2 regions of the Hohaiivirga grylli genome follow, and region 2 is predicted to be linked to the other one. Evidence: predicted binding sites of a transcription regulator. Region 2 holds the regulator's gene; the other holds the start of a gene.

Region 1 (12,510 bases), on a different contig from region 2:
TTCTGGCCGCGTTTGGTGATCTTGTCGGTTGATGTGCGGATCATCGCAACATCATCCTGTGCCTGACGGAAGTGTGTATCAAGTTTGGCAACACGGTCAGACAGGCGTGTGACGTCCACCAAAAGATGCTGGACTTCTGTCTGGATGATATGTGCTTCTTCACGGATACGGGCGTCCTTCACCAGTGACTGCATGACCTGAATGGCTAAGGTCAGCAGGGAAGGTGAGACAATCATAATCCGGGCTTTGTGGGCCTTCTGGACGATATCATCAAAATATTCTGCAATATCGGCGTAAATGGACTCTGCCGGAACGAAGAGCAGGGCAATATCCTGTGTTTCTCCGGCAATGAAGTAGCGTTCCGAAATGGCCTTGATATGTGTGTTGAGGTCATTACGTACCTGTGCAGAGGCAAGTTTGCGTGCGTCATCGGTTTTTGCTTCCCGAAGTAGATTAAACGCTTCGAGCGGGAACTTTGCATCAATAACGAGACCCCGTTCATCACCGGGTAAATGAACAAGGCAATCTGGCCGCTTGCCATTGGAGAGGGTGACCTGAAACTGATAGGAGCCGATGGGCAACCCGTCCCTGATAATCGCTTCCATGCGTCCCTGCCCGTAGGCACCACGGGTTTGCTTGTTGGACAGAACATCCTTCAGGCCGACAATTTCGCCAGTCAGGTTTGAGAGGTTCTTTTGGGCTGCATCAATCAGAGCAAGGCGTTCATTTAGTTTTGCAAGGTTCTCGTTCTGATGACGGCTGGTGCTTTCTAAACTCTGGCCAACGCGATGCTGCAAGCCATCCAGTCGCTCAGCGAGAGCGCGAACCATATCACTCTGGCGCGAACCGAAAACCTCGGCAATGGTCTGCATCCGCCCGCTCATTTCCATTTGCAGGCGATTAAGTTCATTAACGTGCTGTTCCATTTCTCGCGTGCGTTCAACTTCCATAGCCTGCGTAAAGGCCTGTTCACGCCGGGAGCGGCTCTGCATAATGATGAGCGTAATGAGCAGGATGATAATTGCCAGTCCGCCATAAAGCGTCAGCTGCCCCCAGGTGAGGGGATGGGAACCTATTGTAACAATTATTTCATTCATCTGTTCGAATCGTGCTCTCAAGAATGTTCACGAAATGTACTCTTGTTATCTTTCATACGCCACCCCTAATACGTTTAATGGTAAAAAGAGTTTCATAGGGTATGGAGAAGTGTAATGGGTTCTTCTGTTGGTGAGCGCTTAAGAAGCATCCGAAAACAGCTTGCGCTTAAGCAGGCTGAAATGGCTGCACATATGTTCATGAGTGTTAAGGGGTGGCAACTGCTTGAAACACCAAAGGCTGCTCCTAGTGCTCAAACACTCACAAAGCTTACAGAGCTTGGGTTTAGTGCTGACTGGATACTGACAGGGCAAGGCTCAATGCGCTTTGATGATGGCGTGCTTCTCGAAGCTGGGCAGGAACTGGGAACAGAGTTCAATCCTTACGTGCAGGCTATCGAATCCTTTAAAAACAAGGATCCTAAGCCTTCCGAAACATCCCAAAGCCCGCACGAGGCTATGCGTGAAACTGTGACTGTGACAGGTACCGACCCTGAATTGATGGTGCGCACGACAGGCATGGTTGAAAGCGTTTACAGAATTAACGGCATCAACCTGTCCATGTCTGATGTCATACGCATTGGGGTGCCTTACTACGACCGCCTGCGGGCAATCTCTGTGACAGGAACAGAAGATGAGCGCTTAGCGCTTCTCTCTCTGTTAAAGGCGTGGCTTGAAAAGGATATCTCCACAACGGCCAGCAGTTCAAACAATAGCAAAGCCTCGGCTTGAAACTAATCAAGACTTGAAGTTTAAATCAGCTATTGACTTATTGATCTTGCGTCCTAGCGAAATGAAAAGACCCAGTCATATTTGACAGTATACAAAAGTCTGATTTGGCGATTTCCGTTATTTTTCTGAGAAAAAGCAGGATTCATTATCTGTAATTTCAGTATCTGATTGATAAGATTATTCGAGGCGCTTTCGAAAGCCTTTTGAAGCCCGTCCGGGACAATCTTCCTAACTGTAAATCCAAGTGGCAGTATTTCCTGATACTGTGTGCCACTGTAAAAATGGGATAATAAAAAAGCACCCGGTTACCGCGCGCCCGAATGCCTTATCTCTCAACACTTACCCACCACATCCCGCCTACTGTAATATCTAATATCAGATAACAGGGTAACAGCCTTATGCGTATTAATGGGGTATTTAAAATATATTTAGAACAGATATCTTTTGCATTTATGGCAGACTGGTTTATCTGTTTTCGACGGTCCTGTTTGACCGGGCTTTCATAAACGCTTATGTGCATTTCATTATGGCTATCAGACCTCTTGTTATTTTACCGGACTCGCAGCTGCGGCTGAAATCGCAGCCTGTTGAGACAATTACTGACGAAATCCGTACTCTGGCAGAAGATATGCTGGAGACGATGTACGATGCGCCGGGTGTTGGTCTGGCCGCAATCCAGATTGGCGTGCCAAAACGTGTCGTCACGATTGATGTGGCCGATGAGGAAGAAAAGCCGGAACCTCTGGTTCTCATCAATCCTGAGATTATTGCTTCTTCAGAAGAAACAAAGCTTTATCAGGAAGGGTGCCTGTCTATTCCGGAGTATTATGCCGAGGTTGAGCGTCCGGCTGAAGTGACTTTCCGCTATATGGATCTGGATGGCAAAATAATTGAGCGCGAGGCTGATGGCTTGCTGGCTGTCTGTGTTCAGCATGAGCTTGATCATCTGAATGGCGTGCTGTTCATTGATCACCTGTCTCGTCTTAAGCGTGAGCTGGTCATTCGCAAGTTCACTAAAATTGCCAAACGTGAGGGAAATCTCTGATGAGCCTGCGCGTCGTTTTTATGGGAACACCCGATTTTGCCGTTCCGACGCTCTCCGAGATTGTCGGGCAGGGTTATGAAGTGGTCGCCTCCTATACCCGTCAGCCTGCTGCCGCGGGACGTGGTATGGAGCTGCGCCGCTCTCCTGTACATGAAATGGCTGACAGATACGGTATTCCTGTTTTTACGCCGAGTACGCTCAGGACAGAGGAAGAGCAGGCGCTTTTCCGCTCCCATAATGCCGATGTTGCTGTTGTCGTGGCTTATGGAATGTTGCTGCCAAAAGCTATTCTTGATACGCCGACTTTAGGTTGTCTCAATCTTCATGGATCATTGCTGCCACGCTGGCGAGGAGCGGCCCCTATTCAGCGTTCCATCATGGCTGGAGATGCCGAAAGTGGCGTTGCTGTCATGAAAATGGAAGAGGGACTGGATACGGGCCCCGTTGCCATGGTTGAGCGTATTGCCATTACACAGGATATGACGGCTTCAGAGCTCCATGACCGTATGATGGTGCTGGGAGCCGACCTTATGGTACGGGCTCTGGCTGCACTCTCGCGTAATGCTCTTGGTTTTACACCTCAGCCTGAGGAAGGCGTGACATACGCCCAGAAGATCACCAATGCTGAGGCACGCATTGACTGGGCTATGCCTGCGCAACAGTTACATGATCATATCCGTGGACTGTCTCCTTTTCCCGGTGCTTTCTTTGAGGCTGATTTCGGGAAGGGTAAGGAGCGTGTCAAAGTTCTGCGGACACAGCTTGTCGATGCCAAGGGTGAGGCTGGTGTTTTGCTGGATGAGCATGGAACCGTTGGTTGTGCAAATGGTGCCTTGAAGCTGGTTCAGGTGCAGCGTTCCGGTAAATCGCCCATGGCTTTTGATGAGTTTGCGCGTGGGGCACGTATTGGTGCCGGTACACGTTTTTTCGTATGAGCAGGTTGAAGGCTTTAACGGAGTTATCCGATGCCACGTTATAAACTGGTCATCGAATATGATGGCACGCCTTACTATGGCTGGCAGCTTCAGGCTGAACACCCTTCTGTTCAGGGGGCACTTGAAGCCGCGATTGAAAAGTTCTCAGGTCACCCTGTCAGGGTACAATGTGCAGGCCGGACAGATGCTGGTGTCCATGCGACCAGTCAGGTCGTTAATGTTGATCTGGAAAAGGATATGCGTGCCGATACGGTACGTGATGCTTGCAACGCGCACCTAAAAAATGCCCGGGAACTGGTTTCTGTGTTATCGGCAGAACTGGTTGACGAAAGCTTCAATGCACGCATTTCCGCACGGAAACGGCATTACCTTTATCGCATTCTTAATCGCCGCTCCTTGCCTGCTCTTGATGCCAACCGTGTCTGGCATGTGCCGTGGCAGCTGGATGCTGATATTATGCATGAGGCTGCGCAGACTCTGCTGGGGCATCATGATTTTTCAACTTTCCGGTCTTCTGAGTGCCAGGCAAAGAGTCCGATCAAGACGTTGGATCGGTTAGATGTTGAGCGCATCGGTGATGAAATCCGTATCTTCGCGTCTGCACGTTCGTTCCTGCACCATCAGGTTCGCTCTATGGTCGGGACGATAGCCAAAGCTGGAGCAGGTCGCTGGAGTGTTGCAGATGTCAGAGCTGCCCTCGATGCCAGAGACCGCAGCCGCTGCGGCCCAATGGCCCCATCCACCGGGCTTTATCTCATTGGTGTTGATTACGAAGGGTGATCAGGCTCATAGCTTGCCACCAAAAGGGCATTGGGCTGGTTGAACCTGCTGTCTGTCATTGGCAACGCGATAGCGTGCAAAGGTTTCTCCCAGAGCTAAGACCAGATCATCCATCATCTTGTCCGTGTGAAACGGGTTCGGTGTGAGACGTAATCTCTCTGTTCCCTTCGGCACTGTTGGGTAATTGATCGGTTGAACGTATATTCCGTATTCAACCATCAGAGTATCAGATATCTTTTTGGTCAGTACCGGACAGCCCACTTTGACCGGAACAATATGTGATGGGCTGTCCATCAGGGGAAGCTCTGCTTCACGCAACATTCTTTTCAGACGCGCTGCACGTTCCTGATGGCGTAATCTGATTTTGTTGTCCTGTGTGAGGGAACGGATACTTGCAATTGCAGCTGAAACCGTTGCAGGTGGCAGGGAAGTCGTGAAAATAAAGCCGGCCGCATAACTGCGGATTGCATCAATAACGGCTTTTGAAGCTGCGATATAACCACCATGGCATCCAAAAGCCTTGGCAAGCGTACCTTCAATAATTGTCAGCCTTTTCTCTGCATGATCCTGTTGGGAGACACCGCCCCCGTTATGGCCATACATGCCGACAGCATGGACTTCATCAAGATATGTCATCGCGCCATATTGATCAGCCAGATCACAGATTTCGTTGATGGGGCCGAAATCACCATCCATTGAGTACAGAGATTCAAAGGCAATGAGCTTTGGTCTGTCATAACGTTCTGCTTTGAGCAGCTCTTCCAGATGATCAAGGTCATTATGACGGAATATCTTGCGTTCACTTCCGGAAAAACGAATGCCCTCAATCATTGAGGCATGGTTATTTTCATCCGAGAAGATGATCAGATCCGGAAAGATTTTACCAAGCGTTGAAAGTGTTGCGCTGTTGGATACATAGCCGGATGTGAAGAGCAGGGCTGCTTCCTTGTTATGTAAAGAAGATAACTCTTTTTCTAAAGCAATATGGAGCTGGTGCGTTCCTGATATGTTGCGTGTGCCACCAGAGCCTGCCCCCATACGATCAAGAGCAGATTTGCCGGCATCAATAACTTCTGGTCTCAAGCCTTGCCCCAGGTAGTCATTCCCGCACCAGATAACGACATGCTCGGGTCCGGGGCCATGGTTACGTGCAAGAGGATAAATATCCTTATCCCTTTCCAGCCGTGCAAAGACGCGATAACGTCCCTCTGATTTGACTTTCTGGATTGCAGATAGAAATGCTGCTTCGTAATGCATGGCATTCTTTCTTATGATCGTTGCGGGGAATGCTTGTTTTTAAGTTTTCTAATGAGTCTCACCGTTAATTAGGTTAGCAGAAACGAATTTCCAGAAGTAAAAATGCTTTTTTGAGTTTGGAAATAAATATCCAGATTCTTTAATAGGAACGATGTTGTCATGACGATTGACCCACCTAAGCTTTTTATTTTTGGCATGGGGTATTCCAGCCTTTGTTTCATTGAACTTTACGGGCATCTGTTCTCTGAAATTGCAGGGACCGTTCGCTCTGTAGAGAAGGCGCAACAGCTGCAGCGGTTTGGTATCAGGGCTTTATCGTTCGATGATCCGATGGTCAGTACGGAATTGGCTGATGCCGGAGTTGTTCTGTCATCAATCCCTCCCTTGGAGGGTCATGATCCCGTCCTTGAGCAGTTTGGTAGTGAGATGGCTCAGCTCAAGCAGGGGCATTGGTTCGGCTATCTCTCAACAACAGGTGTCTACGGAGATCGGGACGGAGAATGGACTGATGAGGAGACTGAGATCAGTCCCGTTTCTGCGCATTCCAAAGACAGGGCTCAGATCGAGCAGCTTTGGCTGGATTGGGGCGCAAAACACCATAAGGCTGTTCATATTTTCAGACTGACCGGAATTTATGGTCCGGGACGCAATCCGCTAGAAAATTTGTTACGCGGCCGTGCGCAAAACATTATCAAGGAAGGGCAGGTTTTTAACCGTATCCACGTTGAGGATATCTGTGGGACATTGATGGCCTCCATCAAACGGCCGAATGCCGGACGGATTTATAATGTCTCTGATGATGAGCCTGCGCCCATGCAGGATGTTATTCGCTATGCTGCTGAATTGATGGATGTGAATGCCCCTGCTGAGGTTCCGTTCGATAAGGCAGAGCTAAGCCCGATGGGACGTAGTTTTTATTCAGAAAACAAACGTATTTGTAACAAACGCATCAAAGAAGAGCTTGGAGTTGAATTGAGATATCCAACCTATAGAGATGGGCTAAAGGCGATGTGGGATGTTATGTCCGAAAAATAAATAGGCATAAAAGAAAAGGCCCGGTTAACCGGGCCTTTTTTGGATTAGCGGGCGAGCCAGCCACCATCGACAGGTAATGTTATGCCCTGCACGTAATCTGATGCAGCCGAGGCCAGAAAGACGACAGCGCCACCAAGATCAGATGGCTTACCCCAGCGCGCTGCTGGAATACGGCCAAGAATCTCGGAACTGCGGGCCTCATCCTGACGAAGGGCCTGCGTATTATTCGTGGCCATATAGCCGGGGGCAATCGCATTAACGTTGATGCTCTTCGATGCCCATTCATTGGCCATCAGCTTGGTCAGGCCGGCAACACCGCTTTTTGAAGCGGTATAGGATGGAACACGAATACCACCCTGATAGGATAGCATGGAGGCAATGTTGATAATCTTGCCGCCCTTGCCGTCTGCCATCATGTTGCGGGCTACTGCCTGCGACAGAAAGAAGACCGTTTTCAGGTTGATGTTGATGACATCATCCCAATCCTGCTCTGAGAAATCAATTGCATCATTGCGACGGATAATGCCGGCATTGTTGACGAGAATATCAATGCGTGGGCCATGTTTGAGGGTTTCCGCGATAATACCGTCAATTGGTTCCTGCGAAATCAGGTTTGCCTGAATGCCGTGGAATTTCTGGCCTGTCTTTTCAATAAGTTTAGCTGTCTCATCCATGGAAACAATGGACACGCCGACAATATTTGCGCCAGCTTCAGCAAGGGCCAGAGCCATTCCCTGACCAAGGCCAGTATCCGCTCCTGTAACGAGGGCAGTTTTTCCAGAAAGATTAAATGGATTCGTTGTCATTCTCATCACTCCTCAACGCAGTGTCTGCATTGGAACCATGTCCATGTCATTGTAATCGATGTTGTCGCCGCCCATAGCCCAGATGAAGGCATAGCTTGCTGTGCCAACACCCGAGTGAATGGACCAGCCCGGGCAGAGAATGGCATCTTCATTTGAAATCATGAGATGACGCGTCTCTGTTGGTTCACCCATAAGGTGAACGACACGGGTTTCTGCATCCATGTCAAAGTAAAGGTATGCTTCACAACGGCGGTCATGGGTATGGCATGGCATGGTGTTCCACATACTGCCTGCTTCAAAATAGGTCAGGCCCATAACAAGCTGGCAGGTTTCCAGAACATTAGGATGAATGAGCTGATTGATAACACGCTTGTTGGCATGTTCCTGATCACCGACAGCCATCTTCTTAGCTTCTGCCATGCCAACCTTTTTGGTTGGATAGGTATGATGAGCCGGTGTGGAGACAAGATAGAACTTAGCTGGCTTTGCCGGGTCATTACTTGCAAAGCTGACTTCGCCAGCTTTCATGCCAACATACAGAGCTTCGCGGTTGCCAATCTCAAAAGTGTCATTGCCAACCGTTACTTTGCCTGTATTGCCAATATTAATGATGCCAAGTTCCCTTCTGTCCATAAAGGAGTTGGTGCCGATGGCAGAGAAGGGAGCGGTTAATTCAAGTTTTGAGTTAACCGGCATAGCACCACCGACAACAATACGGTCAATATGGCTATAGGTCAGTTTGACTTCGTCTTTGACGAAAACCTTTTCGATCAGAAAATGCTTACGCAGTTCATCTGTATCGAAACGTTTGACTGCATCTGGATGACAGACCTGTCTGACTTCTATTGCCATGATGTTCCTCTTTCCTGCGGTTATTGCGGATCACTGATAAAATAATCAGGGTCGAGATCCCGAATACCGTCCAGATCAGCGATGAGCTTCTCAAGGTGCTCCGCCATTTGTCTGGAGGCTGCTTCGGCGTCTTTTTTCCTGATTGCATCAACAACACTCTGGTGCTCTGAGATAATGCGCTGCAGTCGACCAGCTTGTGGCAAGGTCAGACGACGGCAACGATCCATCTGTGATTTTACAGATTGGCTTATCCGCCAGAGTGCCGGGTAGCCGGCGATATCCGCGATGATGGCGTGGAACGCCTCATCCGCCTCATGGAACATATTGTTGTCAGCTGTTTCTGCAGCAAGCTTGATCTGACGCATGGTTTCATCCAGTTGAAGGCACGTTTCTTCATTGGCATTTGCCGCAGCAAGGCGTGCACTCATCATTTCAAGTGCTTGTCTGACCACAATGTTTTCACGCAATGCAAAAAGAGGGATGCGTGAGACGAATGTCCCTGACTGAGGGAAGATATCAACCAGTCCTTCTTCGGAAAGTTTCAGCAAGGCCTCGCGAACCGGTGTACGGCTGACACTATAGGCTGTTGCAATTTCCTTTTCGTTGATTGCTGATCCGGGTGGTCTCTGGAGAGTCATAATTTCCTGACGAAGGTTTCCCAGAATTCGTACCGCGGATGTAATGCGTTTGGGTTTAGCTTTGGTCGACAGAAGAGTTTCCGTCAGCTTTGTTGCCCTGCGTCTTTTCATTTGTTTCTGAACTGGTTTTAGCATTCGTAGCCTCAATTTTTCCCCATCAGCAATTCATATTTGCCTTACTGAAAGCTCTATTGAAATGGTCTCGAAACTACCAGCCTCAAATGAAGCAGGGCTTATGCGTATTCTTCATAAGTTAATTGATACTAATATATCACTTTTGAAAAAGCAAGTGAAAAATGGCAGTAAATAACTGTAAGCTATATTGATATATTTGTTATTTGGGTGAGAAGGGCTGTTTTTCACCCTGGAAGTCGTTTGACAATCAATTTGTTGAAAAATCCATAATTAGTCTAAAAATACGGATAACAATAAATTTGCCCGGGAATCTTGAGCCTCAGGATATGGTTTTAGTGTCTTTCATGTATTATACGGATATGCATTGACCGCAGCTCAGGAAGTTCTTAAGTTGCCGCAGTTTTAACTGCTGGCGTGAGTTGCGTCAGATTATAGAAACCTCAATTTTTCGACATTCTGTTTTGCTGGATGTCGGGAAACTTACCACCAGACAGAATGACCGTGACTAATCAAGCTTTGATAACTGCCGCCCAGACTGCAACCGCATGGCCTTTTGAAGAGGCTCGTAAAATCGTTGAGCGGTTAAAACGGACTGGCAAAAAAGAAGCTTTATTTGAAACTGGTTACGGTCCGTCAGGATTGCCGCACATTGGCACCTTTGGTGAGGTCGCACGCACAACCATGGTTCGTCAGGCATTTCGTTTGCTGACGGATGATAAGATACCAACACGTCTTATTGCCTTTTCCGATGATATGGATGGTCTGCGTAAGGTTCCAGATAATGTGCCCAACAAGGAAATGCTGGAGAAATATATCGGCTATCCTTTGACCGCTGTGCCAGACCCGTTTGGAACACATGACAGTTTTGGACGTCATAACAACGCCCGTCTACGTAGCTTCCTTGACGCTTTCGGGTTTGAGTATGAATTCCGTTCTTCTACCGATTGCTACAAGGCTGGAGATTTTGATGCGACGCTTCTGAAAATTCTTGAGCGTTTCGATAAAGTCATGTCCATCATGCTCCCGTCTCTGCGTGAGGAGCGTCGTCAGAGCTACTCACCATTCATGCCGATCCATCCAAAAACAGGCATGGTGATGCAGGTTCCGGTTGAAGAACGTAATGTTGATGCTGGCACGATTATCTGGCGTGACCCTGAAACAGGTGAACATTTTGAGACGCCTGTAACAGGCGGGCAGGTTAAGCTCCAGTGGAAGCCAGATTGGGCTATGCGCTGGGTTGCTCTTGGCGTGGATTATGAAATGTCCGGGAAGGACCTGATCGATTCCGTCAAGCTTTCCGGACAGATTGCCCGTGCTCTTGATGCCGAACCACCAGAAGGCTTCAACTATGAGCTCTTCCTTGATGACAAGGGACAGAAGATTTCCAAGTCCAAGGGCAATGGCCTGACAATTGATGAATGGCTGTCATACGGCATGCCAGAGAGCCTTGCTCTGTTCATGTATAATAAGCCGCGCGAAGCGAAGCGCCTTTATTTTGATGTGATCCCACGTCACATGGATGATTATCTCACCTTCCTTGAGAAGTTCCCGGGGCAGGATGAGAAACAGAAGCTGATGAACCCGGTCTGGCATATCCACTCTGGTAATCCGCCTGCACCAGAGGTTCTGGTATCTGCTGATAGCGAGAAAGCAACAACGCTTTCCTTTTCAATGCTGATGAACCTGGTTGCTGTGGCAAACTCTGAAGAGCCAGCTGTTCTGTGGGGTTTCATTCGTCGTTATGCGCCGGGTGTTTCTCCTGAGACGCATCCAAGACTGGATCAGCTTGTTGGTTATGCGATCCGCTATTTCCGCGATTTCGTTCGCCCTGCCAAGGTTTATCGTCCGGCTACGCCTGAAGAACGAAAAGCTCTGGAAGAATTGCTAAGTGCTTTGCAGCCTATGGAAGGCTCAACAGATGCTGAAGCATTGCAGAATGTTGTTTACGAGATTGGCCGCAGCCACTTCCCTGATCTCTCCGGTAAATCCAAAAGTCCGGATGGTCGCCCGGGTGTTTCGCAGACATGGTTTGCAACGCTTTATCAAATTCTTCTTGGTCAGGAACGAGGACCACGTTTTGGCTCGTTTGCTGCTCTTTATGGAGTTGCTGAGACACGTGCCCTTATTTCCAAGGCTTTGGCCGGAGAGTTGATAACAGAACATGAGGCGTTCCTTGCAGAACGCAAAGAGGCTGGCAGCCTTTAAAATTCTTACGAAGGGAAATGGATGATTTATAAAATCTGTCCGCAGGATTTATGGCAGGAAGCCGAGAAGCAGGGCTGCTTCTTCGGCGCCCCCATTGATTTGCAGGATGGATTCATCCATTTCTCAACAGCGTCTCAGGCCCGTGAGACAGCAGCCAAGCATTTCTCTGGCGAAACCGATCTTCTCCTGATTGCAATTGATGAATCCCGTCTATCCGAGCAGCTGCGTTATGAGCCTGCACGGAACGGTGATCTGTTTCCTCATCTTTATGAGCCGCTATCTCTCGCGGCTGTTGTTTGGGTTCAGCCTCTCCCCATGGGGGAGGATGGTGTTCACATATTTCCTGGAGGATTATAATGCAGTCCATGTTGTTCTCGTTATCACGCCCTTTCTTGAACAGCATGGATTCCGAATATATGCACAGTCTGGCTATTCAGGCTTTAAAGTATGCTCCCGGAAAATGTAAAATAGCTGATGCCCCATCATTATCGATTGAGACATTCGGTATTCAGTTCTCTAACCCGATTGGTATTGCTGCTGGTTTCGATAAGCAGGCTGAGGTTGTTGACCCCCTCCTGAATGTCGGTTTCGGATTTGTTGAAGTGGGTGGTGTAGTACCAAGACCCCAGGCTGGAAATCCTAAACCCCGTATATTTCGACTGCCGCAAGATCAGGCTGTTATCAATCGCATGGGGCTGAATAGCCATGGGCTGGATGCGGTCGTAAGCAGGCTGGAGCAAAGAGCGCAAAAGCCAGGTATTGTTGCCGTTAATATCAGCGCAAACAAAGACTCAGAAGATCGGATTGCCGACTATATAACATGTACCAGTGCGTTAAGCGGTTTGGTCGATTTTCTGACAATCAACGTATCGTCCCCAAATACTCCGGGCCTGCGCGATTTGCAGGGCGAGGCTTTCCTTGATGATCTGCTGGCACGAGTTATGAATATTCGCTCAACCGTACTGGCTGAGAAATCAAAGGGGGCTGTCTGTAAAG
Region 2 (12,510 bases):
GGATTGAGGAGGTTCTCAATGGAGAAGACTTCGTCAATCTCTTCCTCGGTCATCAGCCCGCGCTCCAGGACAACTTCCTTGACGCTTTTGCCCGTCTGCGCACAAATCTTACCAACAATATCACCCTCATGATGGCCAATAATCGGGTTGAGATAAGTAACAATACCAATCGAGTTCATAACGTAGTTATGGCAGATTTCGACATTGGCTGTGATACCGTTGATGCATTTCTCACGCAGATTACGACAGGCATTTGTCAGCAAAGAAATAGACTCAAACATAGCCTGAGCAATCACAGGCTCCATTACATTGAGCTGAAGCTGTCCTGCCTCCGCTGCGAAGGTCACGGTTGTGTCGTTACCCATGACCTTGAAACAAACCTGATTAACCACTTCTGGCAGAACAGGATTAACCTTTGCCGGCATGATTGAGCTTCCAGCCTGAAGCTGAGGCAGATTAATCTCATTCAATCCAGCGCGAGGCCCGGATGAAAGCAGACGCAAATCATTAGATATCTTGGAAAGTTTAACGGCCAAACGCTTTAATGCACTATGTATCATCACATAGGCACCACAGTCAGATGTTGCTTCAATCAAGTCTTCTGAAGGCTTACAATTATATCCTGTAACCTTACTCAGATTTTCAACTGCAAGCTCCTGATAACCATCTGGCGTATTAACGCGTGTTCCAATGGCTGTTGCGCCCAGATTAACCTCCAGCAACAATTCCATCACATTATGCAGGTTATTTATTTCTTCTTTGATGAGCGTTGAAAATGCGTTGAATTCCTGCCCTAAAGACATAGGCACAGCATCCTGAAGCTGGGTACGGCCCATTTTCAGAACATTCTTAAACTCCGCAGCCTTGTCTTTAAAGCCTCCATCAAGAAACTTCATAGCTTCAACAAGGTCGAGCATTAAGCTGTAAACTGAAATTCTAAACCCTGTTGGATATGCATCATTAGTAGACTGTGATTCATTGACGTGATCATTGGGGTTTACAAACTTGTACTCCCCTTTGCGATGGCCTGTCAGCTCCAGAGCCAGATTGGCAATCACTTCATTGGTATTCATGTTGACAGATGTTCCCGCACCACCCTGAAAGACATCAACCGGGAACTGATCCATACATGCTCCTTTTTCCAGAATTTCATCACAGGCTTTTAGAATAGCCTGCCCGACATCTTCAGGAATAGCGCCCAGTGTCATATTGGTTAAAGCGGCAGCTTTCTTCACCTTGACCATGGAACGGATAAACTCAGGACAATCATTGATTGTATTTGGCGAGATATTAAAATTCTCAATCGCTCGAAGAGTATGGATACCGTAGTAAGCCTCAGCCGGAACTTCTCGGCTACCCAGTAAATCAACTTCAGTTCTTGTACCTGACATATCCAAACTCCAACCAGAGCCTAAAAATAGATAAAGCACTGAATTTTATATATAACAGCGCTCTTTTGTGACCGGCTGAATATATTCCAAACCCTACAAAAGACCAAGCGTGATTATGTCGCCCTCAAAACAACCAGTCGGTTATTTTTTGAAATTATGTTTTTTGCTCCAGTCAGAGCAAAGAGCATGAAGACCATCCAAATAAAAACAATATTTATTCGATGCATAATATTTCATAGAAAATTTCAGTAAAAAAAATACATTAAAATAAATTAAAAGTTCTCAACAGAGATTTCAATAAACAAATAATAAATTTGAATAAATAACAATAAAATAATATCGAAATATAAAACAATCTTTAGACAATAAATACCCCAAAAAATCATTTATTTATTAAAAAAACAAAAGTATAGAATGCAAAAATCTGACTAAAAGAATTCACTGAAATGATGCCTTCATACGAAGACATCAAAACGTGTGATGAACAGACGGGCCTTCGCAAAAATACGCCTGAAATCATCATAGCGGATTAGAGAAACTAAATTTTACGCAACGTTGAACGAGCGAAACATTATGAAGGATTGGGGCAATATGATTTATTCAGAATTTGGAATAAAGCGTACAGAATCTGCGGTAAGATCCAAACAGCTGAAGCGTATTCTAAGTGCCAGAAAGCAGGCTCTATTAATCGCCACGGCACTTTCATTTGCTCCTTTTGCGGCACCCCATGCGGCAGAATTCGGCGTGGGCAACAATCGCCCATCTTATACTCAGAGCCGTAAAACAGATACAAACATTGATGCCGCATTAAGTGATTTCAGAAAAGATATTTATAATTCAACATATCACGTGAATGCCGGTGACGACTCTGGCGGCACATACAATACTTATGTTTTTCAAAAATACGGGTGCGTTAATCTCTCAACCTGTTCACCTGCATATAAAGAAGAAGTTGCCGCACATTTTCAGGATTATATCCTTGATCTAAGCTCCTTACGTCCAAGCGAAGTCCCAGCAGCTGGTTCAACGATTTATGATTACACTCCCGGCAGCGATTATAATAAATCTGTCTACACATTAAGCGGCGGTTCTTTTCAGGCCTATGAAGCCAATAACCCACTCGCATCTGGAAGTGGCCGAAATTACCAATATATCCCAAGCAGCGGCAGCCTTGGTGGTGCATCAGATACAACAAACTCAGGTGTCTATCGCAATGTTGCAGTCGACCATACAACACTGAATGTTCTCGACAACGCACTGTTTATTGCTGGCCCAACGTTCCATAGAGCCATGATCAACGTCGTTGATGGCGCCGTTATTAATTTTCAGGGGCAGAATACCTATCTTTACAATGATCAGGGTGGCCATACCCTAGCTATTGGCCACTGGCATGAAAAATCCACAGATGATTATAATACAACGGTCAATGCGGTTAATCTGACAATCATTCACGGAACATATTCTGAAGTTAAAAACAGTCAAAACTCCCGAACCATAGTTATTGGTACTGATGGTGCCATCACGAGTAGCGGCAGCATTCTTGGAACAGCCACTTTACACGTTTCCGAAGATCTTGTTTCTGAAAAAAGAACCGCAAGTGGGGGTGGGGCAAACACCGAAATCTACTATAATGGGCAAATCATCGTTGATGGCAACGCAACCTTTCTAACCGAGGCAGACTGGCAAGATGTCATCCGTCTGTATGGCCTCATGGACATTAAGGGCGATATGAACGTCGTTCAGGGCAATGGTGCCGGAACGGCTAATAATAATATCCTTAATGGCACACGTGTCAGAGGTGGGCTGCTGTTTGTTGGCGGTGATTATAATCACAATGCCTTCGCAAACGGTAGCGTAACACAGGGGAACGCTAATAGTCTGGCCGTTACAGCTGAAGATCTAAAATATAATGACGTTCTGATTGAGAGGCTCCGTGGCCGCGCTTATGTTGCTGGCGACATCAATATGAATATTGGTGCTCATGAATACGTCAATTATTACGACAACAATGCAACCGGCGCTAAAGATACATTAAATTACGTTACCGGTATTCTCCTGAATGAAGGTGAGGCCAAGGTTGATGGCAATGTTAATATCAAGATTGCAAATGCCAGCAACGGCTTGGGCATTGATGTTGCAGATGGTGCACTTTGGGTCGGCGGAGCTCTGAATGTCAGCTCTGAAGGGTTGAATCAGAATGTCAGTGCGAACAACAACCTGACAGGCATTAAAATTGCCCATGAAAATGCCCTGCTCGCGACCAATGGTGCTGTAACAATTGATATGAAAACCGACAGCTCTGTTGGTATTGATGTCACTCAGGGGCAGGCACTGCTCGGAACAGGCGCAGCTTCACCAACTGTAACAGATTTCAAAAACGGCAATTATATTCTGCAAGGTACTGATTTTGCACGTGTTGTGCTGGGTGCAGGCAGTATTTCAACAGCTGGTGTAAACTCTCAGTCCGTTAAGATAACGGCAGCCAATGCGATTAAAGCAGACTTCTTACAAGCTGCCGGTACAACAATCACATCTAGTGGTGATAACTCAAACTCTGTTCTCATGCGCAGTGACAGTGGCATTATTACCTTCAGCCAGGCAGGTGTTCTGACCTCATCGGGCGACACTTCAAATGCAGCAGATATTGCCAGCACATCAGCGGACATTACTGTATTGCAGTATGATGGCGGCCGTATCGCAACAACAGGTGATACCTCGATTGCTCTCAAGGCTGTTGCCAATGGCGCAGCAACCCTGACCTTCAACCAGCTTGCCAATAACAGCATTATTGAGACAGCAGGTGTAAATTCCTCTGCCCTTAATCTTCAGGTTGCAGCTGGTGCCCTTGGCATTCTGCATCAAGGCCAGATTAAAACGTCTGGCGACACATCAGATGCAATCAAGGCAACCAGTACATCTGGCAATATTACCCTGATACAGGATGTCGGTGGAAAGGTATCAACAACCGGCCTCACCTCACTTGGTGTCAATGCTGTCTCAACAGCCGGCAGTCAGATTGATTTTGTTCAGCGAAACACGGGCTCAATTACGACAACAGGTAACAACTCGACAGGCGTACTGCTGAGTACAGCTGGTGCATCAACCTTTGCTCAGGCCCAGAATGCATCCATCACCACAACAGGAGATGATGCTGGTGCCGTACAGGTTAATGCATCAACTATTACCTTTACTCAGGATAGCGGCAGCGTGATCCAGTCATCGGGTGCAAACGCAATTGCAGCAGATATTAAAGCGTCGAACGGCCTCATAAGTGCGATTAGCTCTGGAACCATTAAGACGACCGGAGCAACTTCTGATGCTCTTCGGGCTTCGGCTACAGGCACCATCACTCTCAGACAGATTACGAATGGTACTGCGAGCGTTATCGCGACAGAGGGTGATGGCTCTGTCGGCATCAATGCAACCTCCTCGGGAGCAGGCAAAATCACCTTCCAACAGGCTGACGGTAGCACTGTCTCCACAATCGGAAATAATGCAGTTGGCGTTCTCCTGAATACGGGCGGCAATGTTGAATACGTACAGAACTCAGGCTCTGTCACAACAACGGGTTCAAATTCAGGAGCCGTTCAGGCCAACGCTGCGGCTATCACCTTTATGCAAGGTGGCGGTAGTCTGGTTCAGTCGGCAGGTATCAACTCTGTTGCAGCAAATTTCCAGGCAACAACGGGGGCACTTGATGCCAAGCTGGAAGGTGATATTAAATCACTTGGTGCAAACTCTGATGCTTTGAAAGCACGCAGCACCAATGGTGCAATTTCCATAATGCAGCTGCAGGGACTTTCAGGTAGCACCATTTCCACTGAGGGCAATGACTCTGCCGGTATCAATGCCGTCTCTTCCGGCAATGGTAAAATCAGCTTATCTCAGGCAACAAACACAAAGGTTTCCACCAAGGGAGATAACGCTGTCGGTATTATCCTGAACACCGGTGGTGCTATTGAATTCAAACAGGGGCAGACTGCATCGGTATCAACAACAGGTACAGGTTCCGGTGGCATGCAGCTTAACGGAAACTCGATCCTCTTTGAGCAGGTCTCCAGCGGTACAGTACAGACCAGTGGCAGCAATGCTATTGCAGCTAATCTTCAGACTACGACAGGCCTTGCTGATACTCGGGTAGAAGGCACTATCAGTTCTCAGGGGACAAACTCTGATGCCCTGAAGGTCGGAACGACTGGCGGTAATATTAACCTGTATGTGGCCGGTACGGCACAGATCCGTTCTGCTGGTAATTCATCTTATGGTGTTAATGCCATTGCAGGTGGTGCAGGGAATATCACGGCAACCCAGTCTGGTGGTGTATCTTCAGCAGGTAACGACGCCACCGCATTTTCCCTCAAAGCCGATAATGGCAATGTTGTTTACGTACAAAACTCTGGAGCAGGCTACACATTAGCGGCAGGCGAGAATTCCAGCGCCCTGTCTGTGTCTTCAGCCAACGGAACCTTCGACGTAACGCTATCCGGTGTTACCTCAATGTCGACAACAACACTTCAAGCAAATGCTGCTGCCGTTGTTCTTGATGGTCAAGGCACAATGAAAATTGCGCAAATTGCTGAAGTTCTGGCGAATACCAACAATATCGCCATCCTCAAACAGGATAATGGAAGCGTAGATATTGATTCTGCTGGTCATGTTGTCGGAAGCATTCTGCTGACAGGCGCAGGTGATAATACCGTGTACCTTCACGGTAAAACCGATAGCGTCGGTTCTGACATGCAGAAGATTGACGGTGGTGTCGGCGGCACAACAAAGCTGACTTTAAGTGCTGACCTGGGCGACTTCCTGATGAATGCCTACAGTGAAGGCACAGCAACACCAACAGGTATTGCAGGTGAGACATTCTCTCAGCTTCTGAACTGGAAGACTGTCGATATTGCTGATGGTGCCAGAATGAACATGGTTGGCGATGTCAGCCAGGGCGCAGGGGTTGCGATTGAAACAGTCAACATTGGAATGGGTTCAACCCTGTCTAAGACCCACATTCTGTCGACAATCATGAATGCTGATCTGGTCAACAACGAAGGGACGATTGATCTTCGGAATTTCACGGATACAGCAACCAACAAGCTGGGAATCACCGGTGACTACATTGGTGCGGCAAACTCTGTGTTGCTTGTATCTACTCATTGGAACAATGACCCGAATCCTGTCATCACAGGCAATGTGGTCTCGTCCCTTTCTGAAACAGATCACCTGCTCATTCAGGGAACTGCAACAGGCCAGACGATTGTTCGACTGCCAAATGACATTATCGGCGATATCTCTGTCGCAGATATTGTTGCACCGGGCAGTTATGAAAAGCTGACAAAGCCGGTTATCACGGTTCTGACAGATCATGAAAACGCACCGGCTGTCTTTACCGGCAGTGCCCAGACAACCAATGCAGGTGAAGCACAACTGGTTAAGCGCGGCAACGACTATGTCTTTGTTCTTCAGGCATCCAACCCATATCCGCCTGTCGTCACTCCAGTTGATCCGGGCAGCCCACCACCTGTTACACCGCCCCCAACGCCAACGCCTATTCCAATTTACTCGCAGGCAACCTCTGCCTATGTGCAGATGCCACGTGTTAATATGGAACTCGGCTACGATATCCTCGGTACTTACCATGAGCGCACCGGCGAGCCACTGGTCACAGCATGGGATAAATGCGGATACAGCTGCTCAGCAATGGTCAAGTCTCAGGCATGGGGCCGTCTAATTGCCAAACATACTGAAAATGAAGGTGAAAAACGTCTCAGCTATGAAGGAAATACCTTCATTCTGCAGGCAGGCCACGACCTTTACACACACTATGATTCAGACAATCAGGGCGCGAAGACTGTCTTCGGTGTCATGGGAACCTATGCCCGTGTCGATGATCTGAAGTTCTATGACAAATATCGCTCTGTCAGCGGCATGGTTGTCGGCGACAAGCATACCGGCAATGGTAGTGTTGAAGCAGGTGGTGTTGGCTTTTATCTGACGAAAGTCGGGGCTAAGGGCGCTTATCTGGATGTTGTTGGGCAGTTCAACTACTTCAACAATACATACAAACCACGCAGTGGTGGCGACAAGAAGTCCCAGAATGGTTATGGCCTGACACTCTCTGCAGAAGTTGGCGCACCATTCAAGATTACGGAAAACTGGTACGTTGAGCCACAGGCCCAAATTATCTACCAGCGCCTCTCGCTTGATAACTTCTATGATGGTTATCGCAATGTGAACCAGAAGGATGCCGATGGCTGGCGTGGTCGTGTAGGCTTCCGCCTCGCCTATAGTGCGCCAACAGAATACCAGCGCACCAAAACCTTCTTCCTGAAGGGAAATATCTGGCATGACTTCCAGGGCACAAGTGACGTTGCTCTTGGACGCGATGTAGTGAGCGAGCGGTATAATCATACATGGGGCGAAGTGGGAGCCGGCTTCCAGCTACCTATCAATGACAGCGCCTATGTCTTCACGGATGTTTCGTATGCGCGTTCGTTCTCGGATGCAAAGCGTGAAGAATATCGCGGCAATCTCGGATTGAAGATTGAGTGGCGCTAAGCGCCACTCTCATTCCCTTTCACATAATATCCAGTGAGAAAAATCATGAAGAAAACTATCGCAATTACGTTTGCTCTCTCTCTGCCTGTATTTCTGGCTGCCTGTAGCAATGTTGGAACCGTTCAGAACAAATGGTGTGACCCGGCACAACCTGAACAGATCACACTTTCTGCTGATGCTCTGTTTGCATTTGACCGCTCTTCAATGTCTGATCTGCTTCCAGAAGGTCGCAGAACCCTTGATGAGCTCGCTCACAAGCTGACCACCGGCTACGCTACAATCGATGCCATTAATCTCACAGGCCATACAGATCGTCTTGGCAATGGGGATTACAACATGCGTCTTGGTAAGGCCCGTGCCAATACAGTGCGCCACTATCTCATTCAGCGCGGTGTTCGTGCCCCGATCTTGACAGCAACGGCTGGCGCAACCAAGCCTATTACAACGAGCTGCAATGGAGACATTCCTTCCGCTGAGCTTAAAGAGTGTCTGGCTCCAGATCGTCGGGTAACCGTTGATATCCTCGGTGCCCGTAAGTAACGCATCTCAATATTTAAAAATGCCTCAACTTGATGGGAGCGGGATAACCTGCTCCCATTTTTTATATTCCCGCCTTACCTGAGCCTGAAGAGATTTCTGCTGTGTAGAACACAGCAAGAACATTCCTTGTGTTCTCTATTTGTTTCTGATATGCAGAATGTGATACTTCTTTTGGCCCAAGGTATTGGCGATGCTGACACGTAAACAACACGACCTGCTCTGTTTTATCAATGAACGACTGATGGAAGCTGGCGTTCCGCCCTCATTTGAAGAAATGAAGGAAGCGCTGGATCTCAAGTCAAAGTCCGGTATTCACCGACTCATCACCGCTCTGGAAGAAAGAGGCTTCATTCGCCGTCTCCCCAACCGGGCACGCGCTCTTGAAGTTATCAAGATGCCTGAAGGTGCGGCCTCCCGCCCAAAATTCAAACCAACAGTTGTTGAAGGTGGCCTGACAGCAGAGCGTATCGCTGCGCCAATCAGCAAGCCTACCCTGCCTCAGACAGATAACGACAACATCTCAATTCCGGTTATCGGCCGTATTGCAGCCGGTGTTCCGATTTCGGCCATTCAGGATCACAGTCACTCTGTTACTGTTTCACCAGAATTTCTTTCTTCAAAAGGTGAACACTTTGCACTGGAAGTGCACGGCGACTCGATGATTGAGGCCGGTATCTTCGATGGCGATCTCGTTATCCTTCGCCGTCAGGACACAGCCAATACAGGTGATATTATTGTTGCACTGATTGACGATGAGGAAGCAACTCTTAAAAGGCTACGTCGTAAGGGCTCCTCAATTGCTCTTGAGGCTGCCAATCCTGCCTATGAGACACGTGTTCTGGGCCCAGACCGGGTAAAAATACAGGGACGTTTGGTCAGCCTACTCCGTCGTTACTGAGTTTACTCACCAAGGCCCGTTTAAAACGGGCCTTTTTCATAAACCACGCTGCCATGGCCACCGGGCATTTTCGACTCTGGCATGTTCAACAATAAGCTGGTTTTGACTATTTCGTAAAACAGCTGCTGCCCCTTTTACCTGCAATGCTCTTTTATCAATAATAACAGGCGCCTGACACGTAATGGGCACGCGGGTTGTGGCAACAATGATATCAGCCCGCCGGCAATCCTCCTCAAAAGCTGCTGATTTATGAACAATCGCCACCGAAACAATACCTTCATGCGCACAACCAAGCGCATCACAACCAGCATTTTTAACCGGTTTCACCTCAGCATAAGATCGCCCGTCCCCATCCGCACGCAACCATTGCTCTGCAAGAAAACTATTGATACGGCCAACGAAAACCAATGCCCCGTTTTCTGACCTGACAGCTACGGCTCTCCCATCTCTGTCAACAAATGCAACATATTCTTTTGAAAATAGTACCGTAGAAACAATGGCAACTCCCATCGGAGCAATAAAGCCCCAGCGCAGATGAGACCGGAAATGCGTCAGCCAAATCAGGGCAATGGCTGATAATAGCAGCACCATCGGCTGCAAAGCCGAGAAGTACTGAACAGAACCGCCAAAGGTCTCAACCCATTGGGCAGCTTTCACAACCTGCCCTGTTGCAATGCCAACAGCCCACCAGACGGGCTCATCAAGCCCAAGGGGGTAACAAAGCACCCCGATGACACCTAATGGCATAATAATGAGAGATACCAGCGGCAGAGCAAGGATATTTCCGATAAGCCCAAATGGCATTGCCGTATGAAAGTGATAAACCGCAAACGGCGCTGTCGCCAGCCCGGCAGCGAGACTTGTCAAACAAAGGGCAATGAGCCAGTTCAGAGTTTTTACAAGAACCCTTTTAAAGCTTCCACTATTCGTCATCTTGAGAGATAACCTAGACGCGTAAGGGGCAAGAGATATCAAAGCTGCAGCGGCTGCAAATGACATCTGGAATCCCGGCCCAAGCAAGGCCTCAGGTGAAAAAAGCAAAATCAGTAATGCTGCAAGTGATAGATTACGCAGACTGATAGCATGCCGCCCGGCAACAATTGCTCCCAACATCACCATCGTCATGACAAGGGCACGAATGGTTGCAACGCTGGCTCCGGAAAATACACAGTAAGTAACGGCCCCAAACATAGCCGCAACGGCTGCAATTTTCTTGGTCTGCCATCTTAAAGCAATAGCGGGAAACAGCGATAAAGCATAACGAACGGACCAGAAAAACAAGCCTGCAGCAATCACCATATGAAGCCCGGAAATCGCAACAATATGGTAGATGCCGGCGGCCCTAAGGGCCTGATTGGTTTCTTCAGTGATGTAACCACGTTTTCCTGTCACCAAAGCCGCGGCAATACCACCTCCTGGCTCACCAACGGATTCATAAATCTGTTTGGCGATCCTGTTTCGCAGCCTATCAATGGAAAACATAAAACCCGATTCCAAAGTGTATTGCGCACTGTTATCAAGCAATGAAACCTGCCCAAGAACAGAGCCAACAGCACCAATACCTTTGAAATAGGCATCGCGCGCAAAATCATATCCTGATGGCCTCACAGGCTGAGGAAGAGGCAATAGCCTTACCTGAGCGTCAATATAATCACCGGCCTGCAAAATAGAACTGGGCCGTAATGTAACACGCACCTTCACAGGTATTTCCGAAGGTTTTAATCCGGAAAACTCTAAAACACGTACGGTTAGCTGCGGGCGCCGCTCGTTACGTATCTCAACACTTTCAACCAATCCTTTCAGCTGTCCAATCAATATTCTTTCAAGAACAGGAGTTTTTATGCGTTCCATTCGCAAGGCAGAACTCGTCACACCACCTGCAAAGAACCCCATTAGCATTAATAAAATGAAGAAAAAGCGTTTCCGAAAAAATATCCCAGCACCAATAAAAGCAATGGTCGAGACAAAGGCGGCCACCTTCAAGGGTATCGGTTCTGATAGCTGGAAGAACAGAACAATACCGCCGCCAAAGCTGATAACCAGCCAGCAAAGAATCCTGTAATCCTCATTTTCCCGCACCAGACATTCCCGCCATCCATTTCGGACTGCGTTCAATGAAATTGAAAAGAGGATATGGGCATCCAATAGTTTCATACGTGTAAATGCAGCTTTTCGCTTAACGTTGTCCCCACCTCATGGTAGACGACAGTAAGGCAGATATTATATGCCCAGTTTCCCTTCCTCTATCGGCAATAGATATTACTCAAAATGACCAAACCGATTGTTACGCGCTTTGCCCCGTCTCCTACAGGCTTCCTCCACATCGGAGGAGCACGGACAGCATTGTTCAACTGGCTCTTTGCCAAACGCTTTGGCGGAAAAATGCTGCTTCGTATCGAAGATACAGATAGGGAGCGCTCAACGGATGAAGCCATTCAGGCCATTATAGATGGCTTGAGCTGGCTTGGTCTCAGCTGGGATGAGGATGTCGTTTATCAGTTCAGCCGCGCTGCCCGTCACCGTGAAGTGGCAGAACAGCTTCTTGCGGATGGCAAGGCCTATTACTGTTACGCAACACCTCAGGAACTTGAGGAAATGCGTGAGCTTGCCCGTAAAGAAGGCCGCCCGCTTCGTTATGATGGCCGCTGGAGAGATAAAGACCCTTCAGAAGCTCCAGAAGGTGTAAAGCCTGTCATTCGCCTAAAAGCCCCCGTTGAAGGCGAAACCATTGTAAATGATCACGTCCAAGGGCGCGTTACATGGCAGAACAAAGATCTTGATGACCTTGTACTGCTGCGTTCTGACGGCACACCAACATATATGCTGGCTGTCGTTGTGGACGATCATGATATGAATGTTACACATGTCATTCGTGGTGATGATCACCTCACCAATGCAGCTCGACAGACACATATCTATAATGCAATGGGGTGGGATGTTCCTGAATGGGCCCATATTCCATTGATTCACGGTGCAGATGGAGCAAAACTCTCCAAACGCCATGGTGCCCTTGGTGTCGATGCCTACCGCAGCATGGGCTATCTGCCGGATGCATTGAGAAACTATCTTGTTCGCCTCGGCTGGAGCCATGGTGATCAGGAGATATTCTCAACGGAAGAAATGATTGCA

Evidence for each region. Region 2 encodes LexA, which represses DNA repair genes until DNA is damaged. Its sites were predicted from a motif close to TGTTCNNNNTGTGTTCNG; they were not measured.
Region 1: def (peptide deformylase) is a predicted target of LexA. The motif match lies at 2,245-2,262, and genes of this name have one in related genera.

What each region holds. Positions count from the first base shown of each region.
Region 1 covers NZ_JBBYXI010000001.1:815,697-828,206, forward strand. The annotation lists gene WJT86_RS03510 (DNA recombination protein RmuC) at 1-1,097, opposite strand, end outside; gene WJT86_RS03515 (helix-turn-helix domain-containing protein) at 1,212-1,826, shown strand; gene def (peptide deformylase) at 2,353-2,871, shown strand; gene fmt (methionyl-tRNA formyltransferase) at 2,871-3,806, shown strand; gene truA (tRNA pseudouridine(38-40) synthase TruA) at 3,837-4,586, shown strand; gene hemA (5-aminolevulinate synthase) at 4,593-5,843, opposite strand; gene WJT86_RS03540 (SDR family oxidoreductase) at 6,003-6,878, shown strand; gene kduD (2-dehydro-3-deoxy-D-gluconate 5-dehydrogenase KduD) at 6,923-7,690, opposite strand; gene kduI (5-dehydro-4-deoxy-D-glucuronate isomerase) at 7,697-8,536, opposite strand; gene WJT86_RS03555 (GntR family transcriptional regulator) at 8,557-9,285, opposite strand; gene WJT86_RS03560 (lysine--tRNA ligase) at 9,811-11,514, shown strand; gene WJT86_RS03565 (DUF952 domain-containing protein) at 11,536-11,871, shown strand; gene WJT86_RS03570 (quinone-dependent dihydroorotate dehydrogenase) at 11,871-12,510, shown strand, end outside.
Region 2 covers NZ_JBBYXI010000002.1:550,569-563,078, reverse strand. The annotation lists gene aspA (aspartate ammonia-lyase) at 1-1,391, opposite strand, end outside; gene WJT86_RS06945 (autotransporter outer membrane beta-barrel domain-containing protein) at 1,983-7,943, shown strand; gene WJT86_RS06940 (OmpA family protein) at 7,989-8,483, shown strand; gene lexA (transcriptional repressor LexA) at 8,674-9,381, shown strand; gene WJT86_RS06930 (ComEC/Rec2 family competence protein) at 9,418-11,460, opposite strand; gene gltX (glutamate--tRNA ligase) at 11,650-12,510, shown strand, end outside.